Regions from separate parts of the Paenibacillus sp. J22P59 genome, predicted to be linked through region 2. Evidence: riboswitches for the same ligand, from Rfam matches in the RefSeq annotation. Region 2 holds a riboswitch; the other holds the start of a gene.
The links. Region 2 has a riboswitch for thiamine pyrophosphate ahead of thiC (phosphomethylpyrimidine synthase ThiC). Riboswitches for the same ligand answer to the same signal wherever they lie in the genome.
Positions count from the first base shown of each region.

Region 1 (7,917 bases), on a different contig from region 2:
TGAATACGACCGCTTCGGCTTTGGCGCACATGCGCGGCGCGAGCTGGTCCAAATGCGCACAGAATTCAGAAGCTCTGCTTCTATAGATTCCGCTCATATTTGCGTGCTTATAGATTAAATCATGCAGGCACAAAATGTACGGCTTCTTCAATTGAAGGGCCGCCTCCAGGCTGACAGAAGGTACAATCCATATATCAACGGCCGCCAATTTGTTCAGCTCCGCCACATTCGAATACACAATAATATTCATATTCCCCTTATCGCGTATGACCAAAGGCAGAAGAACCTTGCGCACCTCCGTGGAATTGTTTGCTTGAACCGCTATATGGACACGGCATGAGAGATTGGACAGCAGTCCTTCAATTAATCGATATAAATATCTGCCGATTCCCTCCTGATCGAATGATATAGAGGCTTGATATCCCCAAAATACGCCAACCGATAGCATAAACGCCCTCCTTTAATCCTCTGCGTGTCTTTATGCATGCGTACTTCCCAAATGTAATAGGCATGGCTGTTACTTGAAGGCCTTCGAAAAGAACGTTTATATACAGCGTATTGCAATTTGGCAAAAAGGTAACGGCTTGCCATAGGCAAGTGTATTTTTTATTTACAAAATAGACGCTATAGAAACTTCCTTCTCTTCTTTCTCTTAATGAAGCGAATAAAAAAAGTTATAATTGGCTTAATGCCAATTACAACTTTAGAATGGCATAACAGGAAGGACGGGAAACAGTTGAAAAAAAGATTCTCAGCTGATAAGGCAGAATGGTCACACACAAGAGAACAGCAGTATCAACAATACTGTTCAGATATCGTATTTCAGTTTGGCGATAAATTGGTTTCGGATGAAGGTACTGTGTTTTTAGAAAAGGACAGCAAGAGAACTGAAATCGTGACCCCTTATAAACCTAATGCTTATTGGTATGAAACATGGGTGCAAATAAAGCTCTTCTACGGCGTTTAGTTTTTATTACTCTCTCCTGCCTCCCACTTAATGCATATTAAAAAAAGCAGATCAAATCAGGATCATCGTTTCCTCCCGATTCGATCTACTTTAGAACCCCCAAGAATACACTAATAAGCAGCATAAATATTCACTTACCGTTGATTCTGACTGCCTTCATTTTCAAATTTGGTTCTATTACAATTCACCATACACTCTGCGCGTATTAGCTAGAAGGGAAGCCCGCACCAGCGTCTCTGGCAGACCTTTTAGCCGCGCGATATGAGCAGCCACATCGCGAATCATCGTCGGCTCCGTCTGCCTTCCTGCATAGGGTCCTTCGAACGGCCACGGTCCATCGGTCTCGACCATAAGCAGGTCCAGAGGATAACGAAGAACAAGAGCTTGAATCTCCGCCTCGTAGGCAATATCAGGCGTAATGGAGACATAATAGCCATTCTTAATCATTCGATTAATCGTCGCCTCGTCTCCTTTGAACCAGTGAAAGTGGGCTCTTCTTACCCCATGACGCTCCAAACTATCGCATGCTTTCGCCGCATCCTCATAGACAGCATGCAGCACCAATGGTCGATCCAGCTCTGCTGCAAGTGCCGCGAATCGTTCCAAAAGTGCGACATAGGGAGCTTCATCAAACTTGTCTCCTTGCTCATCTGCTTCCGTACGAGAATAATAAGGCAGGCCGACTTCACCGATAGCAAAGGCTTCACCAGCCGCATGCTTCTCCCGTATCCAATCAATCAATTGCTCCAGTGCAGCCTGCTCCGGCAATGCTTGCTCCGGGTGAAAGCCGTAGGCAGGATGAACCTTGCCAGGGTATCTCTTCGCCAGATCACGATTCGTCTCACAAGAAGCCTCATCCATGGACACAGCGATCACGGCTTCAATTCCCGCAGCAAAGGAGCGTTCCAGCATGGCGATTCTCTTGCCTTCTTCATAACCGTCTAGATGAATATGAGCATCTATACCAAGGCTCTCTGACATCCGATCACATCCTTTGCGACTGGTGAAGCAGTGCATATATTTTTTGTTTCAGTTCATTGAATTCGGTATTGGTCCATAGCTGCTCTCCCCGCGGTCTGCTGAAAGGAACAACGAACTCCTTTACAATGACAGCTGGAGCCGCGGACAATACGACAATTCGATCAGACAGCAGCAGTGCTTCCTCGATACTGTGGGTAATGAACAGGACTGACCTGCGATTCTCCTCCCAGATCGTCATAAGCCATTGCTGCATATGCTGGCGCGTCAATGCATCCAACGCTCCAAAAGGCTCATCGAGCAGCATCAGTGGCTGCGGGGCAAGAAGCGCCCGCAGGAAAGATACACGCTGCTGCATGCCCCCTGACAACACATGCGGGTATTCATTCGCATAGTCGGCTAAGCCTATACGATTAAGCCAATCATGTGTGAGCTTCTTGGCCTGATCTCGTTGTTGACCGGAGATTTGCAGCGCAAGTTCAATATTCGCAGCGACAGACCGCCATGGGAGCAGCGATGCCTGCTGCGGCATATAAGCGATATGGCCGCTCGTACCGGTCGTTACATTCCCGTTAATTCGCACTTCACCTGCCGTAAGCGGCTCCAGTCCGCCAATAAGCTGGAATAGCGTCGTCTTGCCGCTGCCCGATGGGCCAATGATGGATACGAACTCTCCCTCTTCTACAACGAGCGATATGCCTCCCAAAATTTCCTTCTTCGCGATTCCCTTGCCAAAATCTTTGCGAACATCAATTAACTCCAAAGCGCTATGTGCAGTGGTCTTCGTGATAGAGCTCATGTCTTTTTCCCCTCCTTTGCTGCAGGGCGCCACCGGATAACGAGCCGCTCCACAAGGACGACAATTCCGAACAAGGTTAGACTCAGAGCAACGATAAGGAAGACGGCTGCAAAAACGCGAGTAGGCATAAAGCCTTTAGACGACATGAGCATAAAATAACCAAGCCCTCTCTGCGCGCCGATCCACTCAGCTACTACTGCGCTAAGCACCGCGTAGGAAGCCGCAATTTTGAGGCCAGAAAATAAATGGGTAACGGAGCCGGGCAACTCCAAGCGCCAGAACAGCTGCCATTTGGAGGCCCCGATCATCCTCATATAGTTGCGCAGCGAAGCATCGGTATCTTGCAGACCGGATAAGATCGCAATCGAAATCGGAAAAAAACAGACAAGCCAGACTAGAATCAGCTTAGGCAGTACGCCGTATCCGAGCCAGATAGTAAGCAGCGGGCCTATAGCTACTATTGGCACATTCTGTGACAAGACGAGCAGAGGATAAAGCGCCTTTCGAGCACCTGGGATAAGATGCAGCGAAGCGGCGAGCACAAAGCCCGCCGCAGCACCTCCTAAGAAACCAAACAGCATTAGCTGTACCGTTGCTCCTGTATGTTCCATCAGCCTCGGCCAGATCTGAATCGCTTCTTTTGCGATTGCAAGCGGTGAAGGAAGCTTCCATGCCGGTATGTCTCCCCACACAACAGCTGCCTGCCAAATAACGAGGAGAGCGGCCAAGACGACAGCTGGAGGCCATACGCTGGCAAAATGTTTTCCTTTATTGTCCATCTGGGTATTTCTCCAGCAATCGTCCCATCGAAGCTCCTGCCGTTGGATTATATAAAATTTTCACTTGTGATATAACAGACGGGCAGCCGATCTCTGCCATCGCTTCATTCATGTCCTGAATAATGCCCATTAGCTCGGAGAGATCTCCTTCCATCGTTGTCTCAAGCGGCGCAACCCGATAAGGGACACCTGATGCTTTAATGACTTCAATAGCCTTGTCGACATAAGGATAGACACTCTCACCGCCCGGTGTCGAAGGTATAATCTGAATGCTTACTAGTGCGTTTGCCATCATGATTGCTCCTTTGTTGTCTTATTATTAAGATTGTTTTTCAGGCAAAAATTCATTTGTGAACGCTTTGTCAGCATCCAATTCCTGCTCAAGCAGCTTGTGCTCGAACATCCATTCCGCGTAGTTCTCCCATACCTCCAGCTTCTGCTCGCCCCAGCGGGAAGCATCATCCTGATATTTCGGGCTCAGCCATTTCTGGCTCGCACGCACAAGCTCCGGGTTAAGATCCGGCTCAGCCTTGATCAACACCTCTGCTGCATCCTCCGGATGCTCAATAGCATACTGATAGCCTGCTGCTGCTCCAGCAACGAATGCCTTCACAAGCTCTGGCTGATCCGCAATCATCTTCTCGCTTGTCGTCAGCACTGGCGTATAATAATCCAGCTTGTCACTATAATCGGTCAAATAAACCATGTTCAGCTTCTCGCCCCGCAGCTCGGCCTCTACGCCTGTCCATGCATAATAAATCCAAGCAAAATCAATATCACGCTTAACTGCTGTGAAGAAATCAGCATCGCCAATGCTCATAATGTTCACCTTGGATACATCGGCATTCTCCTCTTGCATCAGCGAGGCAATAACCTCAGCTTCTACTGGGGCTCCCCAGCCGCCATACGTATGGCCTTCAAACTTCTTAGGAGAATCAATTCCCTTATCCAGCGGGGAAGCAAAGCCGGATGTATTATGCTGAATAACTGCTGCCAAGGATACGATAGGCACACCCGCAATGCGAGCCATCGTCAGCGACTCTTGATAGCTCACGCCGAACTCTGCGCTGCCGGACGCCACCATTTTATCTGATCCATCCTGTCCCGGCTGGATAATTTCCACATCAAGTCCTTGCTCCTTGAAGAAGCCTTTATCTCGTGCTACATACAAGCCAGTATGATTCGTATTAGCAGTCCAATCCAGTACGACCTTAACCTTCTTCAACGCTTCTTCCGACGAGCCTGGTTCATTCTTGCTGTTCGCTCCGCAGCCTGCAACGAGCATCGCTATCGCGAGCAAGGCGATCATCGTCCTTCCATTTCTCCATGCCAATAAGCTCTGTCTCTTCATTACGCAACTCTCCTTCTCCACAGTACAATGATGTTATGACGATGCATGAACGGCTCCCTGGATCTCGCATAAGAACAACAAAAAAACGCCCTTCTGATCAGAAGGACGCCAATAATCGGCTGCTGCCGCAAACGTTCTGCATAACTGCAAGCAGACACATTCACGCTTCGATTCCTACGCTGGCATTATCCAGATCAGGTGTAAGGGTCGGAATTATCATTGGAATTCCCTCTCAGCCAGCCTCAACCAGCTCCCCGGAACTATTCAGTTAGGTCAATAGCTATTATTATATCAAATCCCCTCTGAAAAGCTATACATAATTTTCCCGTACCGAATTGACGATCCGAAAAAAAGACAGCTCTGCTTGTAAATCGTAGGCAATCGCCGCTTTTTCATCCTGCGTAGGTTGCTGTCCATCAATCTGTCCGATTCATTGAATAGAATATAGTCGAGTGCATATCCGCTAATAACGAAAGAGGACTGAAGCCATTGGGACAAATAAAAAAAAGAAAAAAGCCTCCTAAGCCCTCTGCAAGAAAACTGCGCCGCAAATTCAAGGCAGGGGGACGGAAAAAAAAGCGTCAGACTATCAAGAAGCTGGCAAGGAGAAAAAAACGCCCCAAACGGCATAAAAAATTGCTGAAACAAAGCAGGTCGAAGAACCGGTCATCCAAGCCGGTCCATTCCAGGCATAAGGAATCCTCTAAGAGCAGCGGCATCAATATCGTCGGCTTCATTCATGCCGAGATGGGCATCGGTGAATCCGCGCGTCTTGCTGCTAGAGCCGTCGAGGCTGCTGATATTCCTTTTGGCATGATGAATTTCCCTTTAACTGTAGCCTCCAGAATGTCAGATATGAGCTGGGCTCACAAAATGATAGCCACACCGAAATATAATACGAATATTTTTCATATGAATGCCGATTATATGACCCCAGCCTTGGAGCACTTCGGCAATGACTTGTTCCACAACCGCTATAATATCGGCTATTGGCACTGGGAGCTGCCTGATTTCCCAGATGAGTATGTCCCTGCCTTCAACCTCGTTCAGGAAGTATGGGTATCCACCCGGTTCGTGTCAGAGTCCATCTCGCTCAAGTCAACCGTCCCTGTCATTACAATTCCTCACGGGGTTGAGGTGACAACAGACCCTGCTATAACCAGAGATACGCTTGGCTTGCCGAATGACCGCTTTCTGTTCATGACGATGTACGATGTACAGAGCTCCACCTTGCGTAAGAACCCGCAAGCCGTTATCGAAGCATTCCAGCAAGCCTTTGACAAGAATGATGCAAGAGTCGGGCTCGTATTGAAAATTAATAATACGAACTTCCGACCGGAGGATCTGATCCCGCTACGTCAGCTCGCTTCAGAACAGCCTAATATTTATTTGATCGACCACGGGCTAGCCAGGCTGGAGGTTAACTCCTTGCTCCAATGTTGTGATTGCTTCGTGTCTCTTCATCGTTCAGAAGGCTTTGGGCTTGGCTTAGCGGAAGCCATGTATTTGGGCAAGCCGGTTATTGGCACCAACTGGTCGGGCAATACCGATTTTATGGACGCCTCGAACTCCTGCCCGGTGAATTATGAGCTTGTCCAGCTTGGACAGGATTGGGGACCGTACAAGAGCTACCAGACTTGGGCCGAGCCAAATGTGGCCCATGCAGCAGAATACATGCGTAAGCTTGTTCATGAACCGGAATGGCGAACAGTCATTGCAGCGAACGGTCAACAGACGATTCATACTCATTTTTCACCGCTGGCCGTCGGACAAAAAATAAAAGCCCGGTTGACCGAGCTTTCCTTGTTATGAATGTGGTCAGACCTTGATACGAAGTAATTTTCCAGCTGTATCAAGGTCTGCTATCCTTAAGCTCCGCTCGCCAATAATTCAATAAATCCTCCATTGTTTGCGCGAATGGAATTTCTGGATGCCAGCCGGTTTTGGCATGAAACTTGGAATAATCACCCACCAGTACCGTAACATCAGAAGGCCGAAGACGTGCTGAATCCTCTTCAATCGTAATAGAGACTGTACTGAAGCTTAGCAGCGTCTCAAGCATTTCTCCAATCTCGCGGCAGCTTCCAGAGGCGATGTTATAGACTTCCCCCGCATCACACTCGCGCAGAGCGAGCCGATACGCTCTCACTACATCTCGTACATCCGTGAAGTCCCGCTTCGCCGCCATATTGCCTACGTACAGAATGGGCGGCTTCAGCCCTCTCTCAATCTCAACAATTTGCTTGGCGAAATTCGAAGTGACGAACTGCTCCCCGCGCCTTGGCCCCGTATGATTAAAGGTTCGCGTACAGACGGTATGAAGCCCATACGACTTATAATATTGATAACCCAAATAGTTTTGGGCAATCTTGCTAACGGCATAAGGGCTGAGCGGCCTAAGAGGATTCGTTTCCTTTATCGGCACCTCATGCGCTTCCACATGGCCATATTCCTCGCTAGAGCATACAATCAATAGCTTGCAGGCCAGACCTGAGCGCCTCACTGCTTCCATCAAATGAATTTGCCCTGACAAATTATTATTCATTGTCTCGACTGGCGACAGCCAGGACTCAGGCACGAAGCTTTGCGCCGCTAAATGATAAATAAGATCAGGTTTCACCTCATTAATAAGCTTTTCCACAGCCGAAGAATCCGTCAACTCACACTCATACAGGCGAAGCGCCGGCAGTAGATGGTGAATGTGCTTCCTTGAGCTGTGGCTGCGAATCGTTCCTATCACCTCATCTTGATGACTGAGCAAATGCTCCGCAAGATGGCTTCCAACAAATCCGGATACTCCTGTAATTAGTGCTTTCATTGTTTTCGATCCTCCTCCCAATCGATGGCTGCGATAGCCTGCTTCACCTTCTGTTCCTCATCTTTGCGGCAAATAAGCAGCCCTTCCTGTGTAGACACGATTATAAGATCTTCCACGCCAATAACGATAATTCGTTGATGCTCTGAATAGATAATACTATTGTGCGTGGAGAACGCATGTATAGGACCGAACTGCAAGTTCCCCTCTTCATTTGTCTTGAAGATT
Region 1 is NZ_JBXENX010000003.1:441,409-449,325, reverse strand. Features, by position in the region: gene AC50YO_RS07430 (glycosyltransferase) at 1-448, opposite strand, end outside; gene AC50YO_RS07425 (hypothetical protein) at 689-967, shown strand; gene AC50YO_RS07420 (TatD family hydrolase) at 1,145-1,948, opposite strand; gene AC50YO_RS07415 (ABC transporter ATP-binding protein) at 1,953-2,744, opposite strand; gene AC50YO_RS07410 (ABC transporter permease) at 2,741-3,523, opposite strand; gene AC50YO_RS07405 (MTH1187 family thiamine-binding protein) at 3,513-3,815, opposite strand; gene AC50YO_RS07400 (ABC transporter substrate-binding protein) at 3,843-4,874, opposite strand; TPP riboswitch at 5,029-5,139, opposite strand; gene AC50YO_RS07395 (glycosyltransferase) at 5,364-6,686, shown strand; gene AC50YO_RS07390 (GDP-mannose 4,6-dehydratase) at 6,727-7,692, opposite strand; gene AC50YO_RS07385 (mannose-1-phosphate guanylyltransferase) at 7,689-7,917, opposite strand, start outside.
Region 1: it holds a riboswitch for thiamine pyrophosphate, as region 2 does, so the genes downstream of both, AC50YO_RS07400 (ABC transporter substrate-binding protein) here and thiC (phosphomethylpyrimidine synthase ThiC) in region 2, are expected to answer to the same signal.

Region 2 (7,917 bases):
GGACGGCCACCCGCAAGTCTCCTGTCCCTTGCACCAGAACACGACCGTCGGGGAATAGAACCAATCTTAATCCTTCCGGAAGCTCAGCACGCAGCAAATATGGATTAGCCGTTACCTTGCAGCCCATTGCTCCGAGCTCCTCCTGCAAGCTGGATAATTCCAGCGCTTCTGGCATAGTCACCTGTACCATATCACGGCCGCATAACAAAGCAGGAATATACTCAGGATCCTGTTCATAATCATGCTCCTGCTTAAGCTTCTCGGAGTGAGCGGCTTCCTCTCTTCCAATAGGATGAGCGCTGCTCCCGCTTCCACAATAAGCGCATTCCGGCCGACAGACGGGCAGCCTTGATTCCTTGAGCCGGAACGACCACAGATCCATCGTAATCCAGGTGCTGCGAACGCTGCTGCGATTTCCCGTCAGCCATTTCAGCGCTTCTACCGCTTGCAGGGAAGCGATAAATTCCACAGCAGGTGAGATGACACCGAGCGTATCACAGGTGTCTCCCTCCTGCTCCTCCTCCATGCCTCCGATCAAGCAGCGAAGACAGGCTGTACGACCAGGCACGAGCGTCGCTGTCATTCCTTGTGCGCCTGCAATGCCGCCATATACAAAAGGAATGCTGCCTCTGTAGCATAGGTCGCTCAGCAGTAATCTAGTAGCAGTATTATCTGTACCATCGAGCACTAGATCAGCGCCAGCAAGCAAGGACGGAGCCGTCTTCTGATTCACCTCAAGTACGTAAGGCTTCACCTGCACCTCACTATTAATTCTCCGAAGCTTATTAGCGGCCGCGACAGCTTTGGGCATAGCCTCCAACGCATCCGCTTCATCGAAGAGCACCTGCCGCTGCAAATTGCTCGGCTCTACGAAATCACGGTCCGCTAGTCGCACCTCTCCTATCCCCGCGCGGACCATATGCTGTGCAAGAGAAGCGCCGAGCGCACCAGTCCCGACAATGACGACGCAAGCTTCCCCGAGCTTGCGCTGCCCTTCGTAGCGAATTGGAGCGAACCGAATTTGCCTGGAGTATCGCTCATTCAGTCGATCCTTAGTCATGATTGGCCCTTCCTCAAGCATAGATAGAGCTTCCGGCTGCTTTGAAGGCATCCGCTTTTTCCTTCATCCCTGCTTCAATCGCTTCCGTCGTTTCCAGCCCATTCTGCGCTGCATACTCACGAATATCCTGCGTAATCCTCATACTGCAAAATTTGGGTCCGCACATGGAGCAGAAGTGGGCTGACTTCGCGGCATCTGCCGGAAGAGTCTCATCGTGATAAGACATCGCTCTCTCCGGATCAAGCGACAGATGGAATTGATCGCGCCAGCGGAATTCAAATCTTGCCTTGGATAAAGCATCATCGCGCTGGCGGGCACGAGGGTGGCCCTTAGCCAAATCAGCCGCATGCGCGGCAATTTTGTAGGTGATTACGCCTTCCTTGACATCCTCTTTGTTTGGCAAGCCAAGATGCTCTTTAGGCGTTACATAGCATAGCATCGCTGTTCCGAACCAGCCTATCATAGCCGCACCGATTGCGGAGGTAATATGGTCATAGCCAGGAGCAATATCAGTCGTTAGAGGACCAAGCGTATAAAAGGGCGCTTCGTCGCATACTTCAAGCTGGCGATCCATATTTTCTTTGATCAAATGCATCGGGACATGACCTGGCCCCTCAATCATGACCTGCACATCATGCTTCCAAGCAATCTTCGTCAGTTCACCCAGCGTATCCAGCTCCGCGAACTGAGCAGCATCATTCGCATCAGCAATTGAACCCGGACGCAGTCCGTCTCCAAGGGAGAAAGAGACGTCATACGCCTTCATAATTTCACAGATTTCTTCAAAATGCGTATACAGAAAGTTTTCCCTATGATGCGCCAGGCACCATGCCGCCATGATCGACCCGCCGCGAGAGACGATTCCTGTTACACGCTTTGCAGTCAGCGGTATATACCTCAGCAGCACGCCTGCATGGATTGTGAAGTAATCAACACCTTGCTCTGCCTGTTCAATCAGCGTATCCCGGAATACTTCCCAGCTCAAATCCTCGGCTTTCCCATTAACCTTTTCCAAAGCCTGATAAATAGGCACCGTACCGACGGGAACCGGTGAATTGCGAACGATCCATTCGCGCGTAGTATGTATGTTTTTCCCCGTCGACAAATCCATAATGGTATCCGCGCCCCAGCGCGTTGCCCAAGTCATCTTCTCAACTTCTTCCTCGATGGAGGAAGCGACAGCCGAATTGCCGATATTCGCATTGATCTTCACATGGAAATGACGGCCGATAATCATCGGCTCGCTCTCCGAATGGTTAATATTCGCTGGAATAATCGCACGTCCCGCAGCCACCTCTGAGCGAATGAATTCAGGCTCCATTCCTTCACGAATCGCGATATATTCCATCTCTGGCGTCACAATACCTTGACGGGCATAATGCAGTTGAGTAACATTCGCACCCAGCTTGGCGCGCAGCGGACGCTGGGTAATGGGGAATAGCTCTGCACCCTTATCTATAACCTTCTCCTCTGTCGAGAAGCCATTATCCTCCGGGCGTGCTGTACGCCCATCATACACCTCGACATCGCCCCGCTCCTCAATCCAATTCTTGCGCAGCAGCGGCAAGCCTTCTCTTATATTCGTTTGAAAGTTGGTATCGGTATAAAGGCCGCTCGCATCATAGACCCGGATTGGCTCATTTGGCTGAACCTCGCCGTTACGCCCTGTACTTGCCTCAAGGGCAATTTCTCTCATTGGCACTTGAATATCTTCTCTGGAGCCGCTTACGTATACTTTCCGGCTTCCCGGCAATGGCGTCGTTAATATTGGCATAAAAAAAACCTCCCCATGGAATATGAAAATCCCACTAGGAGGTATGCTTGCATTCATAAAAGTGATTCGCCTTCTTCTGAAATACAGCAGCTTAGCCTACATTGCCAGATTGATACCGGCGTTGTCGTCCTGCTAAGGCACAACGTCGTTCGTTATCACAAGGCAAATGGGACCTTATCGCTTCTTCGTATTTCTCCGGCAGCGGCAATAAACAAATAGACCGCTCCGGCGAAGGGGCGGTTGAAGTGTGCGGACCATGCAAACGGACCATTCCTAACGTCTAGGAATGAGTAACGCTCACAGTAAGGGGCACAATTCCACTTTCCTACGCTGGCATAACCCAGATCAGGTTCAAAGGGACCAAAGCAGATGCTTTATCTCAGCCCATAAAGGCGCCCCTAGTGGATTTCCTGGTTCGACTATACCCTCTAGCAAAGCGCCTTGTCAATTAAATTTTTCCAACTGTCAACGCTCCCGAAGCAGCTCCAGCCACCTCGCAGCCGTATGCTCCCAGGTAAACATAGCCTCGACTCTGGCACGGCTTTCGCGTCCCATAGCGTCCCTTAGCGACTCGTCCCTTAGCAGAATATCGAGCTTCTCGGCAAGCTCAGAGGCCAATTGCTGCTGGTCGATCAAATAGCCCGTAACCCCGTCCCGGATAATCTCTTTCATCCCGCCTGCACGGGTTGCAATGACTGGCATTCCGGTTGCCATTGCCTCTACATTCACAAGCCCGAACGCTTCTCTCTGTCCTGAAGGCACAACGGCAATGTCAGCAGCAGAGAACCAATCTGGCACTTCCGTGTAGGGAACATAAGGAACGAACAATACGTTGCTCTTACATTGATTGCCCAACCTAATTAGCTTACGGGAATAAGCGGTTGAGCGATGTGAGCCATAATAGGGACTGCCCACAACGACTACCAGCAAGTCTGGGTAGTTCTTAGCCAGCCTCGGCATGATCCGCAGTAAATGATGTACGCCTTTGAGCGGAATCAACCGTCCGATGAAGATAACTACTTTGCGTCCACTCACCCATTTACGTTCCCGGATCGCCTCTCTCAGCAAGCTGCCGCTCAATGTAAAGCGCGAAGGAAATCTCTCAATATCGACCCCGGGATAGACGACACGCAGCTTGTCAGCAATCTCCGGCACTTTTCGTGCTACCGTTCGTAACAAGAACTCACTATTTACAATAATTTTATCCGCTGCTCTCAGACTGCGCCGCAGCTTGTCGAAGGAGATATACGAGGGAGCTATAAACGTCGATGAATGGAGATTAAGCCATATTTTCGCAGATGGGCAGCTTCGTTTCAGAGTTAGAACGTATTGCGGACGGTTCTCCACTTGAATGTATTGTGGATCAAATCGACGAATGGCACGCGCTACAGCTGCGACATAGGCTGATTTGCTTCTCGCATCATAACGCTCGCATACCACATTGTTGATCAAGCCCGTCCGAGACAAATGACGTACTGCTCTTCCGTAAATACGAGGCTCGATATGCGGTTGCAGAAGCGGTACGAATTTTTCTACGACTCTCTCGACAGAGCTGCTTCTAGAGGACGGTATAGGGAATGATCCCGGCGTAACGAACGCTACTTTCGTTGGTGCCACTTCGCGCGTATGCCTCCTACTCTTTTTGCAGTTAGCATACGTTGCAACATACAGACTTGCCACATAGGCAGGACTAGCCTACTTCCATAAAGACAAGCCAACCCTCGACAACGTATAAATGGATAAGTAGGCACTGCCCGCAAGAAAGAAAGGATTAAGCAAAAAAGCATGAATTTCCGTCATGAACACCGTCCCATCCGCAAGAACCCGCAGTGTAGTAGCGGCGATAATCACGATGACCACAAATAGCGATATAGCCGCTGCGCCATCGAACAGCTTCAATGCAAATGGGCTTTTATAGCCAATCCATCCAACTAGAATAGAACCAACTGCCAGTACCAAACCAATCATCAGCATCATTGCTAAGCTTCACCTCACTTATCTTTACTTATCGGTCATTATCGGTCTAATCACCCTTCCTTAAACCAATTACGCATGCTTCGAATCGTTGGCTTAATTTACAGCAGCGTTTAATACAATGAAGACATGGGGAATACATATTTAAACAACACGTATTCCTACTCCGTGTTGTTTTTTTACCTAATTCAAAAAAAGAGGTGTCGGCGATGAACCAACTTTATCGTATTTTGAATGCCCTAGGGCTCGTTCTTGTTCTTATCGTTAATGGATTAGCACAATGGCTTCCTCTGGGAGGCAAAACAACGGGGGAGCTCTCCGCACAATATCCTGTGCTTATCATGCCTGCTGGATACGCTTTCTCCATCTGGAGCATAATCTATATTTTATTAATCGGATTTATTTTCTACTCCTTTACTAAAGCAGGACAAACAAGCTCCAAGATCAATGCGATTGGACCCTTCTTCTTCATCAGCTGCCTGCTGAATGCCCTCTGGCTTGTTGCCTGGCATAATGAGCGAATCTACATCAGCGTATTTATTATGCTTGCCCTCTTGATCTCCATCCTCACCATCTACATTCGCACCAGAGCAACACACACAGGGACTTGGACAGCTTTGCCTCGCGAACGCTGGCTCGTACAGCTGCCTTTCAGCCTCTATCTAGGTTGGATTAGTGTGGCAACTATTGTGAATATCGCTTCTGCCCTCTATGCAGCGAACTGGGATGGATGGGGATTAACCGATATCACCTGGACCATTATTATGCTCACCGTTGCTTTCTTGCTCGCTGGTATTGTTGGCTGGCGCTATAAAGATCCCGCTTATGTGGCTGTATTCATCTGGGCATTTACTGCAATCGCAATCGAGCAGCAGGCGCACCTAACGATCTATTATGCTGGACTGATCTACGCCATTATTCTTCTTCTGTTCATAGTTCTATTGGTCGTTCGTAAGCGAACGGAAGGCAATTCTTATAAACCGACCTTCTCCTCCTAATGGACTAATCGCTAAGTCGCTGTTTTCTATTGATTTGTAGACCATGTTGTGTCACACTGTTCGGAGATACTTTGACATCTGATGCAGGAAAGGACGTGACGGTACGAGCATGATAGATCGGTTACTTCGTGCCATGACGGAATTAAGCTCACGCAAATGGATCTCCAGATTAACTGGGCGCTTCGCGCAATCGAGAATGAGCCGCTTGTTCATCCCAAGGTTTGCCCGCATGTACGGGATAAAGGTTGAAGAAGCGGAGAAGGCCTTGCATGAATATAGTACATTGAATGAATTTTTCACTCGCCGTTTGAAGCCAGGGACAAGAGCCATCCACACGGATCAAGACGCTCTGATTAGTCCAGTCGATGCCTTGATTACGGGAGCAGGACCCATTGAATCTGGTATGCTCTTCAATGTGAAGGGGCAGGACTACACGATTGAGGAGCTGCTTAATCGCTCTCCGCGAATCGCCAATTACCGTGATGGCTATTACATCGTGCTCTATCTGAGTCCGACCGATTACCATCGTATACATACCCCGGTAGAAGGCCGGATCGTTGAACGCGAGCATGTGCTTGGGAAGGTATATCCCGTCAATGACTTTGGGCTTCGGCGAATGCGCCGTGTGCTAAGCCGCAATGAACGGCTAATTACCTATATTCAGCATGCGCAAGGAGAGATTGCCGTTATTAAGGTTGGAGCCATGAATGTCAGCAGCATTCGCTATGCTGAGCCCATCCGTGATACTTCCAATAAAGGCGATGAGCTGGCTTATTTTGAATTCGGTTCAACTGTCGTTCTCTTGATGGAGGATGACACCTTCTCTGCCCGCAGTGATCTGGGGCCCGGTCTAAAAGTTAAGGTAGGCGAGAGACTCGGTACATTAGTAGAACAAAAATAGTTGGATGGACAACAAACAGGCGCCGGTACGCAACCGGCGCCTGTTTGTTATTCCAATATCGCATACTGCTATCTCAGCGCAATATCATGAAACCGATTATTCATCGTTTCACGCATTAATAATTTACAAGCCTGAATTGCCTCTTCCTCCATCTGCTTCGCTTCTTGGAATAGCGCAATCAGTTCGCTGACAGAATGCTTCTTGAAAGTATCCCTATTCGCAACTATCGCAGCTATCTGCTCAAAATTCTGTGCGACCTGAGCATAGTAATAAGCTGCCGGAGCCACCTGCGGCCATAGCCGTTCCAACGTACTGGCATACAGCTCAATATCTTTTTTGGCCGCTGCATAACAACGGCTAATCTCCTGTAAGCCTTCCATCTCATAATCCTCGCTATACAGAGCCGCTATAATAGCATCGTAAGCTGATCTGCCGCATGCATATTGCTGTTCAGGCAGCATAAGATCATGCGTCTCCCATTTATAAATAGCTTGAATAAGAGATTCTTTGTATACCTCCGACTCATCCAGCACGATACGATCCTCGAAGCACTGATAATACCAATACGGGGACTGATTGCGTCCAAAATCAGCATAGTGCAGCGTTCGATGCTTCTCAGACAAACCATCTGCCAAATACAGCACTCCTTGCTTGTCATCATAGCCAGTTACAATGACAAAGCCATCCTTCCAGATCAATACCCCTGTTTCGCGATCAATAGATTGCTTAATTTCGGCAATGGCCTGTTTTTGATATAGAGGAAAGGTAGGATCAAAGGTATACCCTGCACATTGAGAGGCCGTAATGCCAATGAAATCTGCCGCTAGAAAATGCTCAACCATCCAGTTGTAGGCGGTCGGAGATTCCGACAGCAGCCGACGATGGACGGAGAACCGGAAACTGCTTACCGTCATGCCGGCAAGCATGGGCTTGGAACAAGAGACCCAGCCTCTATGGGATAATATGCCATGCATCGCATCCGTATAGGACTCGGAAGCAATGGACATGTGCAAGCCTTCCAATACTACAGCATTCAATTCGGTCTCCTCCTCTCCTTATCGTGGGGAATGAGAGCCCCATCTGGGAACCGTGGAGCGCTTGGGGTCAGGATAACGAGCCGAGAGGAGCTGGAACTGCCCAATAGCCTGATCCTCCAGTTCCTCTGCCGTTCTCAGTCCTTCAATAATTCTGCTTAGCTGATTCTGATCAA
Region 2 is NZ_JBXENX010000009.1:202,591-210,507, forward strand. Features, by position in the region: gene AC50YO_RS17330 (ThiF family adenylyltransferase) at 1-1,060, opposite strand, end outside; gene thiC (phosphomethylpyrimidine synthase ThiC) at 1,074-2,834, opposite strand; TPP riboswitch at 3,140-3,244, opposite strand; gene AC50YO_RS17340 (glycosyltransferase family 4 protein) at 3,300-4,451, opposite strand; gene AC50YO_RS17345 (hypothetical protein) at 4,530-4,811, opposite strand; gene AC50YO_RS17350 (TspO/MBR family protein) at 5,018-5,806, shown strand; gene asd (archaetidylserine decarboxylase) at 5,916-6,707, shown strand; gene AC50YO_RS17360 (hypothetical protein) at 6,776-7,744, opposite strand; gene AC50YO_RS17365 (hypothetical protein) at 7,763-7,917, opposite strand, start outside.